2 regions of the Mesobacillus sp. AQ2 genome follow, and region 2 is predicted to be linked to the other one. Evidence: riboswitches for the same ligand, from Rfam matches in the RefSeq annotation. Region 2 holds a riboswitch; the other holds the start of a gene.

Region 1 (4,956 bases), 400 kb from region 2:
CAGCTTGCTTTGCTTTTTCCGCTTCTTCCAGGTTGTGTACAGAAACTCCAAGAATCCTATCGCCAATTTTTCTGCGGACCTGTGCGGCATCCTCATCTTCCTGGCCGATATGGACACCATCTGCATCAAGCTCCAACGCCAATTCAATATCATCATTCACAATGAACGGGATGTCGTTCTCCTTGCAAATCTTTCGCAGTCTTTTGCCAAGCTTCTGCTCTTCCAAATCACAAAGACTTCCTTCTCCTTTTTCACGGTATTGAAAAATCGTGATCCCTCCGCGAATCGCTGCTTCAAGCACAGTAACGGGATCCTGTAAACAATTCGTGCTGCCGGCGATAAAATATACCTTCAGCAAGCTTCTCATCTTTTCAGGACTGATTCTTGACATGAGGAGGCCCCGCTTTCTCTTTTCATATTGTAGGCCCAGTGATTAGTCGGCCCATGTCCATGTCCATTTCCGATCATCAGCGGGTTGGCAATGGCTGCCTGGATGAACTCCTTAGCCACCGAAACCGCTTGATGGACCGAAGAACCTTTTGCAAGCTGTGCTGTGATAGCTGCAGAAAAAGTACAGCCTGTTCCATGGGTGTTATTCGTTTCAATCCTTGAAGTGGAGAAGTAAGCAAATTCCTTTCCGTCAAAGAGGACATCAATAGATTCGTTTGTTTCCTCATCATGGCCGCCTTTTATCACTACATTTTTCGCTCCAAGGGCATGGATTCGTTTGGCCGCTTCCTTTTTTTCATCCGTACCGCGAATCGACATGCCTGTCAGCACTTCGGCTTCGGGGATATTCGGGGTGATGATGTGACAGAGCGGAAGCAAATGTTTTTTCAGGGCCGATACAGCCTCCTGCTGGAGCAATGAGGCTCCTCCCTTCGCAATCATGACAGGATCGACAACAACCTTATCCCAGCCGAACTGCTTTATTTTTTCCGAGACCGCTTGTATGATTTCCGCGTTAAAAAGCATTCCTGTTTTCAGGGCATCCGCTCCAATGTCCTCACCGACTGATTGGATCTGTTCGCCTACCGCCTCAGGGCTCATCGGAAAAACTCCCTGGACACCAAGCGTATTTTGCGCGGTAACAGCAGTCAGGGCAGATGTGCCAAATACCTTCAGTTCCTGGAATGTCTTCAGGTCAGCCTGGATTCCGGCTCCGCCGCCGCTGTCAGATCCTGCGATTGTCAGTGCTTTTTTCATATTCATTACCTCCATTTTTCGAAAGAACTTTTATTGTAGATTTCCTCAGCATCCAAATGGTAGAGCTGGTTCAGGAACTCCACTTGAAAACTCCCTGGTCCCTGCAAGGCACTTTTGTCAGCGGCAACTTCGGCTGCCACTCCGTAAATGCTCAATGCAGCAGTTGCTGCTTTCAAAAAATCCTTTTCCACTGCTGTGAATGCCCCGATTACTGAGGTCAGCAGACATCCAGCACCGGTTACCTTCGTAAGGATTGGGTGTCCATTTCTGACGACAAACGTAGATTTCCCATCTGTAATAACGTCTTCTTTCCCTGTCAGTGCCACAATTGTGTTCAATTTTTGGGCAGCGGATTCTGCCAGCTCGATCACATCCCCATCTGAATCCCCTGCGTCAACACCCCGTATGTTCCAGACTTCCCCTGCTACATTGGCAATTTCCGCGGCATTTCCTCTGATGACCGAAATCTCCAGTTCGTCCATCAGCCTTATTGCAGTTTCCGTGCGATAAGCAGTCGCCCCGGCACCAACCGGATCAAGAATGACTGGAACTCCATGCTCATTTGCCGCTTTACCGGCAATCGACATGGATTCGACGACTTGTGGCCTCAACGTACCAATATTCAGCACAAGGCTGCCCGCTATGCTTGCCATTTCGGCAACTTCCTCTTGTGCATAGGCCATCACTGGAGATGCACCAAGAGCCAGCAGCCCATTGGCCGTAAAATTCGTGACCACAACATTCGTGATGTTATGTACAAGTGGATTCTCTCTGCGGACCTTCTCCAGCAAACCAGCAATCTCTCGTTTTTCCATTCCAATTCCTCCTTCATCCATCCTCAGACCGCCATCTGCGACCTCAATTCCTTCTCCTTAATCCATCACCAGGCCGCCGTCTACGACCATATTTTGTCCGGTAACTGCACGCGCCCATGGTGAGGCGAAGAACAAAATTGAGTCTGCAACTTCTGCGGGATCGGTGACTTTTCTAAGAGGTGTGGACGATTCGATTAGCTGGAATACTTCCTCAGAAGTAGCTGAGCTTGCGTCGGTCATTTTTAGCAGTCCTCCCGAAACCATATTGACGGTAATGCCATACTTTCCAAGATCAATCGCCATATTCCTTGTGAATCCCAGCAGCGCAGCCTTGCTTGTTGTGTAGTCATGGTAGGCGACAACCGGATTCTGGAAGAGGTTCGTGCCAATATTGATGATTCTGCCAAACTTCTTTTCTTTCATATTTGGCAATCCCGCCTGGATGGTATTCAATGAACCGCGGACAGCTCCTTCAAGCTGCTGTTGGTAATCCTCCCAGCCTACTGCAAAAGCATCCTTATTCGCCACAGGATCAAACTTGAAATTGACCAGTGCATTATTGACGATGGTCGTAATCGGTGTCCCAAAATGTTCTTTTGCCAACCTGAACATGCTTTTGACCTGTGCAGGATCACGCACATCCGCCCTGAGAGCAAGGGCATTTTCGCCAATGGTCTCTGTCAGAGCCTTTGCCTTTTCTTCATTCTGAAAATAGTTGATGACAACTTTTGCACCTTCCCTTGCAAAAGCTTTGACCGTTTCTGCACCAAGGCCACGGCTTCCTCCAGTTATTAAAACTACTTGATCTTTTAACTCCATTTGTGTCAACCTCCTTAAAATATAAAAAGCCAGATCCATATATAATGGACCTGGCTTAAAAGCAAAGTAAGAAAATTTCTCTCACACTACTTTCCTACGCTGGTATTACCCAGATCAGGTCCGAAGGGTTAAAAGACTTAGCGTCTTCCTCTCAGCCCGCAGCAGGGCACCCCTAGTAGTAAATCGAATATTCAATTGTCTTTATCCTAGCCTTATCTCCTATATATGTAAAGTAAAAAGTTCATATTCTGCTATTTTTCAGTTCTTCTTTGATTTCTTCCAGTAGACTAAGCTGCTGGTCCTGCTTTTGGATGATACTTGCAGTTAATTTTTGCAGTGTAATCGTTATCGACCAGAGTGACAGCAGCAAAACAATGATGACGCCAAGATCAATCATCTTTCTTTTTCCCTTCGGTTAAATCGTCAAATGGAGTGTAATGATTGCTTGGCAAATTACCGGAGCGGATTATCTTGAAAATCAGATAAAACACGACAAACAGCACTATGAACGTGAAAAAATACCCCATACTGTCCAGCCTCCTTTACTTTCATTATACAATAAACATGATACAAAAAATGGAATTTTCATTCTTTTTAAAATGGTCTTCTTGATCATCTATGCTAATATGAAAATATACATATGAATGGGAGATGAAAGCAATGAAAAACGAGATAATCGAAAGATTCACCTCTTATGTCAAAATCGACACACAGTCCAATGAAAACAGCGAGAAAACTCCATCGACCGAAGGCCAGCTCACCCTTGCCAATATGCTTGTCGAGGAACTAAAATCGATTGGCATGGAGGAAGTCACGATTGATGAAAACGGTTATGTGATGGCAACACTTCCTGCAAATACCGATAAGGAAGTCCCAACGATCGGGTTCCTTGCCCACGTCGATACGGCAACTGATTTTACAGGCAAAAATGTCAACCCGCAGGTTGTCGAAGACTTCGATGGCAATCAGATCATCCTGAATAAGGAGCAGAATATCATCCTGTCGCCAGCGGATTTCCCTGAACTGCCTCAATATAAAGGCCATACATTGATTACGACCGATGGAACGACTCTTCTCGGTGCTGACAACAAAGCAGGGATTGCCGAAATCATGACGGCGATGGCTTATTTGATCAAGCACCCTGAAATCAGGCATGGTAAAATCCGTGTTGCTTTCACCCCGGATGAAGAGATTGGCAGAGGCCCTCATAAGTTTGATGTAAAAGCATTCAATGCAAAATTCGCCTACACCGTTGATGGCGGCCCGCTTGGCGAGCTGGAGTATGAAAGCTTTAACGCAGCCGGCGCCAAGGTGACTTTTAAAGGAAAGAACGTCCACCCCGGAACAGCAAAGGGCAAAATGGTGAACTCCGCCAAAATCGCGATGGAATTTAACAGCAAGCTTCCTGCCGAAGAAGCGCCTGAGCATACAGAAGGATATGAAGGCTTCTTCCACCTGAGCTCGATTAATGGGGATGTCGAGGAGACGACGCTGAGCTACATCATCCGTGATTTTGACCGTGACAGCTTCCAGGCACGCAAGGAATTGATGCAGAAAATCACCAATGAACTAAGGCTTACATACGGCGAAACCCGGGTTGAACTTGAAATGAACGACCAGTACTACAACATGAAGGATAAAATCGAGCCAGTAAAAGAAATTGTCGACATCGCCTATGAAGCAATGGAAAACCTCGGCATCAAGCCAATCGTCAAACCAATCCGCGGCGGCACTGACGGCTCTCAGCTAAGCTATATGGGATTGCCGACACCGAATATTTTTACCGGCGGAGAGAATTTCCACGGAAGATTCGAATATGTCTCTGTGGATAACATGCTTAAATCTGTTGAAACCATCGTAGAAATCGTAAAGCTTTTTGAAGCAAAAGCTTAATCACTAACATCATGAAGCCAGATTCCCAAATCAAAAGGAATCTGGCTTTTTTCATGAACTATCTACACCGAAATCAGTCTCAGGTCCCATCTGGATTTAAATCCGTGGTGCATTGGGAAGAGGAATGATTTACCTTATTCTGAATATAGAAAGAGTTGGAAGGGAGATTTTATAAATGAAGCGGATTTTAGTTATTTTCCTTGTGATTACCGGGGCTTATATC
Region 2 (4,956 bases):
GGAAAGTACCTGGCCATTAAGAGAGGGATTTTTTGTTATTGAAAATTTATTTCTGCGGCGATAGTTCACTTTCTATGACCCATTTATGGTTTTTTACTTCTTTACCTGTTTCAGTATTTTTGAAATCTACCATATAAACCGTTGTTTCTTCGGCTGAATCAATTACAGCAGTGGCTCCATTCATCCCCTTCATATGGTCTGCATTCAATTTGACTTCATCGCCAGGCTTGAATGGTTCTTTGCCTGCGTTCTCAATTTCTTCATGAATGACCCATTTATGGTCCTCTACGCGTTCACCACCATTTGTAGGAGTATAGGAAACCGAATAAACTGTTGTATTATAGGCTCCTGCAATGGTTGCAACTGCCCCGTCCATTCCCTTCATATGTTTTGCGTGCATGACAGCTTGGCTCCCAACCGGGTAGGTTGGATTTTCCGCAACTTCTAGTTCTTCGGGAACCTCACCTGAACTTGAATGATCCATTTCCATATGTTCATTGGATTCTTCCGTTTTTTTATCTGCGTTATTTTCAGGTGGAGCTGAAGTGTTGTTGTTTCCGTTACAAGCAGATAAAACGAGAGCCATAATCAGAGTGATTATAATGGACAAAAATTTATTGGATTTCATTAAAAATCATCCTTTCTTCTATTTGGATTTTTTAATCAATACAATTCCCTTTGCAATAGGATGGTTCGATTGGGTTTCAACTGAATATGCCAGGGTTAAAAGTTCTTCCTCACTTATTCCCTGGACAGGAAAAATATCTGTTACTCCGAAGTTTCCCTCGGTTAGTGTCCCCGTGTTATCAAAAACAATCCGAACTCCTTTATATGTCCCTTCGGATGCCACTCTATTAGGAATTAACAATCCCTTTTTCGCTGCTATGGCGGTTGACCGTGATGTTACTAAAGGACCCGCCAAACCAAGTGCATGGGGGCAAGCGATAATTAAAACAGTAACCATTCGTTCCAAAGCAAATTCGAAATCACCTGTGGCAGCCCAATAGGCAAGTGTAATGATACCCGCAAGAACTGCTGCGCAAAATAGCCATTTATGCCATTGTGGTTCCTCCTTTCAGAAGTATCAAAGTTAACCATTATTTTTCCGAAAACAATGTCCTAATCGCGTGATAAGCATTCGATATTTTTATACCCTACACCCCTATCGTAAAACTTATTTTTTATATGGCTTTCTAACAGAAGAGGTACTGTATGAACTTGAAATGAGGGATTTTTTAAAAATGATTAATAACATAAGTCAACCAGCCTTTACGAAGCTGTGTTAATCGTCTTCATGTTTTTAGAATAATGATAGAATTTCATGTAATTATTTGTACTCTCTAAGGAAGAGGGAGAATTTGGTCGGTATTTGTCTAAGGGCTTCTTTAGCTAAACTCCTTGAAAGTGTGTTCTATTGTCCATATAGGCAATAAGCACTCTATTGCTTAAAAAACTTTTCTTTATTTTTCGTATTGTGTATACTCGAAGGGAACTGAATAGCAATAACTAGGGGTGCCCAATAGCTTGGGCTGAGAAAGGGACGCGTTAAAGTTCCTTGACTCTTTGGACCTGATCTGGATCATACCAGCGTGGGGAAGTTGACAAGTGCACAGTCTTTTTGTGCAGAGACATTCGCGGTTAAAGCCGGTCCATCTTTATGTGGGCCGGCTTTTTTACATACTAGGGAACTTCCCAGGTGCCAGATCTCGTCCCTCAATTTTAAAAAAGGGAGAGATGATCAGTGAAAACAGCAAAATCATTAAACCAGGACAGCATTTCGATTATGGCAAGCTTCTCTGGGAGCAAAAAAGTCTATGTGGAGGGCTCGCAGCCTGATATTAGGGTTCCGATGCGAGAGATTGAATTAAGTCCGACCAGCGGATCTTTTGGAGAGGAAACCAATGAGCCGGTTCGCGTATATGATACGAGCGGTCCCTATACGGATCCTGCTTATACACCCGATCTTAGAAAGGGTCTTCCTCCACTGAGGAGCAGGTGGATTCAGAGACGAGGGGATGTTGAAGCGTATGAGGGCCGGAAAATAAAGCCCGAGGACAATGGATACTCAAGTGAGCATGACCCGCGGGCAAATGATAAGGTTTTTCCGGACCTATCGCGTAAGCCATTGAGGGCGAAGGAAGGGAAGAATGTTACCCAGCTGCATTATGCCAAAAAGGGAATCATTACGCCGGAGATGGAGTTCATAGCGATACGGGAGAATATGGACCCGGAATTTGTGAGATCTGAAGTGGCAAGGGGCAGGGCCATCATTCCTTCCAATATCAATCATCCTGAGACTGAACCCATGATTATCGGCAGGAACTTTCATGTCAAAATAAATGCGAACATTGGGAACTCGGCCGTCTCCTCGTCCATTGAGGAAGAAGTGGAAAAAATGACGTGGGCTACCCGATGGGGTGCAGATACAATCATGGATTTGTCTACAGGAAAAAACATTCATACGACACGCGAATGGATTATCCGGAATTCAGCTGTTCCGGTTGGCACTGTTCCGATTTACCAGGCGCTTGAAAAAGTGAATGGCATTGCTGAGGACCTTAGCTGGGAAGTGTTCAAAGATACCCTGATTGAACAAGCTGAGCAAGGGGTTGACTACTTTACCATCCATGCAGGCGTCTTGTTGCGGTATGTTCCGCTGACTGCCAGACGATTGACCGGAATTGTCTCAAGAGGCGGTTCGATCATGGCACAATGGTGCCTTCATCACCATAAAGAAAACTTCCTTTATACACACTTTGAAGAAATCTGCGAAATCATGAAGGCATATGATGTGGCCTTCTCTCTGGGAGATGGTTTGCGCCCGGGATCGATTGCTGATGCCAATGACGAGGCCCAATTTGCTGAGCTCAAAACACTTGGGGAGTTGACGAAGCTTGCGTGGAAGCATGATGTACAGGTAATGGTTGAGGGACCCGGGCATGTTCCGATGCATTTAATCAAGGAGAACATGGATAAGCAGCTGGAGATTTGCCAGGAAGCTCCATTTTATACACTAGGACCGCTAACCACTGACATCGCGCCGGGATATGACCACATTACATCTGCGATCGGAGCTGCGATGATCGGCTGGTACGGTACAGCTATGCTCTGTTACGTAACGCCAAAGGAACATTTGGGACTGCCGAACAAAGACGATGTGCGTGAGGGTGTGATCACCTACAAAATTGCCGCCCATGCCGCTGATCTGGCAAAGGGCCATCCTGGAGCGCAAAAAAGGGACGATGCCCTGTCGAAAGCCCGTTTTGAATTCCGTTGGAGAGATCAGTTCAATCTTTCATTGGATCCTGAACGCGCATTGGAATACCACGACGAAACATTGCCGGCTGAAGGTGCAAAAACTGCTCACTTCTGTTCTATGTGCGGACCTAAATTCTGCAGCATGAGAATCTCCCATGATATCCGGAACTATGCAAAAGAGCATAAGCTAGAGCCGGAGGACGCAATCAAGAGGGGACTTGTTGAAAAAGCAGAGGAATTTAAAAAAGCCGGAGGAAAGCTTTATCAATAAGAACTGATTAAAAAGGCGAGCCGCTTTCTATTTTTATCTAGTAATCTCTTAAGTCCGTCTTTTTGCGCCTATTTTCACACCTTTAAGTCGATGAATACATCGTTCAGGTAACTTTTTCCCAAACTCATGGAATGGTCATTTAGCATTTTTTACAGGTTTAATTGATTAGTAATTCCGTATGCGAAGGGGATAAATTGTCTATTAAGAGCCATTTCACTTTCTCTGTTGCGTTTCAATCATAAACTGGGGCCAGCGTGAATGTCACGATTAGTGTTGGGCCTCGGTAAGGAAAACTTCTTCAAAGCAGCAGATGACAGCTTGTATCAAGCGAAAAGGAACGGCAAGAATCAAACCATAATCGCGGAAATATCCAAAAAAGAACCTGTGTAGACGACTCGAAACGGAGTCAATTACACAGGTATTTTTGTACATCATGTTTCTTTAATGAGGGTCGGGGAATACATTACACTTAAGGGTGTGAGACTACAGAACCGTCCCTCTGTCTAAAAGAAAATGATCTTCTTTTCACGTCTGCCAGCTTCATTTTACTCTATATGGTTGAAGCTGTAGGTTAAGTCCTGCTGCCTTAGGGAGCAGGAGTATGATGACATAACTTGTCACACTACTCTATAGTGGCTGTGCCAGGAATTATGAAAATTGACGAATTAATGAACTGCATTGTAGGAAGTCAGGCTATCGGGTAGTATTAAGATGTTCTTTTACATCATATAAAGAAAGGTGGGTTGTGAAGGTTTGAGAATGTGAAAGCGCCTGGACTAACCCTGGGAGTGGGTTAGTTGACGAGGAAGAGGTTTATCGAACGTTCGGCGGATGCCTCTCGGTTGGTTCGCACAGCCGAAATTTCTTCTTTAAAACAAGGGGGCAACCCTTTGGACAAAGAGAAGGATATGCGAAACATTACAGGGGCAGAAAAGCCCTTAAAGCGTTCTGCTCCTTCATTGGAGGATACAAACATGTGCGGAATTGTAGGATATATTGGGAATAAAGATACGAAGGAAATTTTATTGAAGGGTCTCGAGAAGCTTGAATACAGGGGATATGACTCCGCCGGAATTGCTGTCATGAATGGCGAGGGTGTTCATGTTTTTAAGGAAAAGGGCCGGATTGCTGATTTAAGAGCGATCGTAGATGAGAATATTGACGCTTCCATGGGGATTGGCCATACTCGCTGGGCGACACATGGTGTGCCGAGTAAAGTGAATTCGCATCCCCATCAAAGCGCTGAAGGGCGTTTTACACTTGTTCATAACGGAGTCATTGAGAATTACGATTTGTTGAAGCGTGAGTATTTGAGTGATGTTCCTTTTGCCAGTGAAACGGACACCGAAGTGATTGTGCAGTTGATGGAACGTTTTGTTTCGGAAGGACAGGAGGTTTTAACAGCCTTCCAGAAAACGCTTGATCTG

What was found. Region 2 has a riboswitch for thiamine pyrophosphate ahead of thiC (phosphomethylpyrimidine synthase ThiC). Riboswitches for the same ligand answer to the same signal wherever they lie in the genome.
Region 1: linked by a shared signal. The riboswitch ahead of QNH36_RS05430 (3-oxoacyl-ACP reductase) and the one ahead of thiC (phosphomethylpyrimidine synthase ThiC) in region 2 are both predicted to bind thiamine pyrophosphate.

What each region holds. Positions count from the first base shown of each region.
Region 1 covers NZ_CP126080.1:1,093,894-1,098,849, reverse strand. Annotated here, with positions in the region: gene thiE (thiamine phosphate synthase) at 1-391, opposite strand, end outside; gene thiD (bifunctional hydroxymethylpyrimidine kinase/phosphomethylpyrimidine kinase) at 364-1,212, opposite strand; gene thiM (hydroxyethylthiazole kinase) at 1,212-2,021, opposite strand; gene QNH36_RS05430 (3-oxoacyl-ACP reductase) at 2,079-2,840, opposite strand; TPP riboswitch at 2,915-3,024, opposite strand; gene QNH36_RS05425 (hypothetical protein) at 3,082-3,237, opposite strand; gene QNH36_RS05420 (DUF3951 domain-containing protein) at 3,230-3,367, opposite strand; gene pepT (peptidase T) at 3,501-4,733, shown strand; gene liaG (LiaG family protein) at 4,909-4,956, shown strand, end outside.
Region 2 covers NZ_CP126080.1:689,108-694,063, forward strand. Annotated here, with positions in the region: gene QNH36_RS03465 (YdhK family protein) at 47-628, opposite strand; gene QNH36_RS03470 (HAD family hydrolase) at 647-964, opposite strand; TPP riboswitch at 1,499-1,613, shown strand; gene thiC (phosphomethylpyrimidine synthase ThiC) at 1,784-3,529, shown strand; gene QNH36_RS03480 (hypothetical protein) at 3,788-3,919, shown strand; gene glmS (glutamine--fructose-6-phosphate transaminase (isomerizing)) at 4,504-4,956, shown strand, end outside.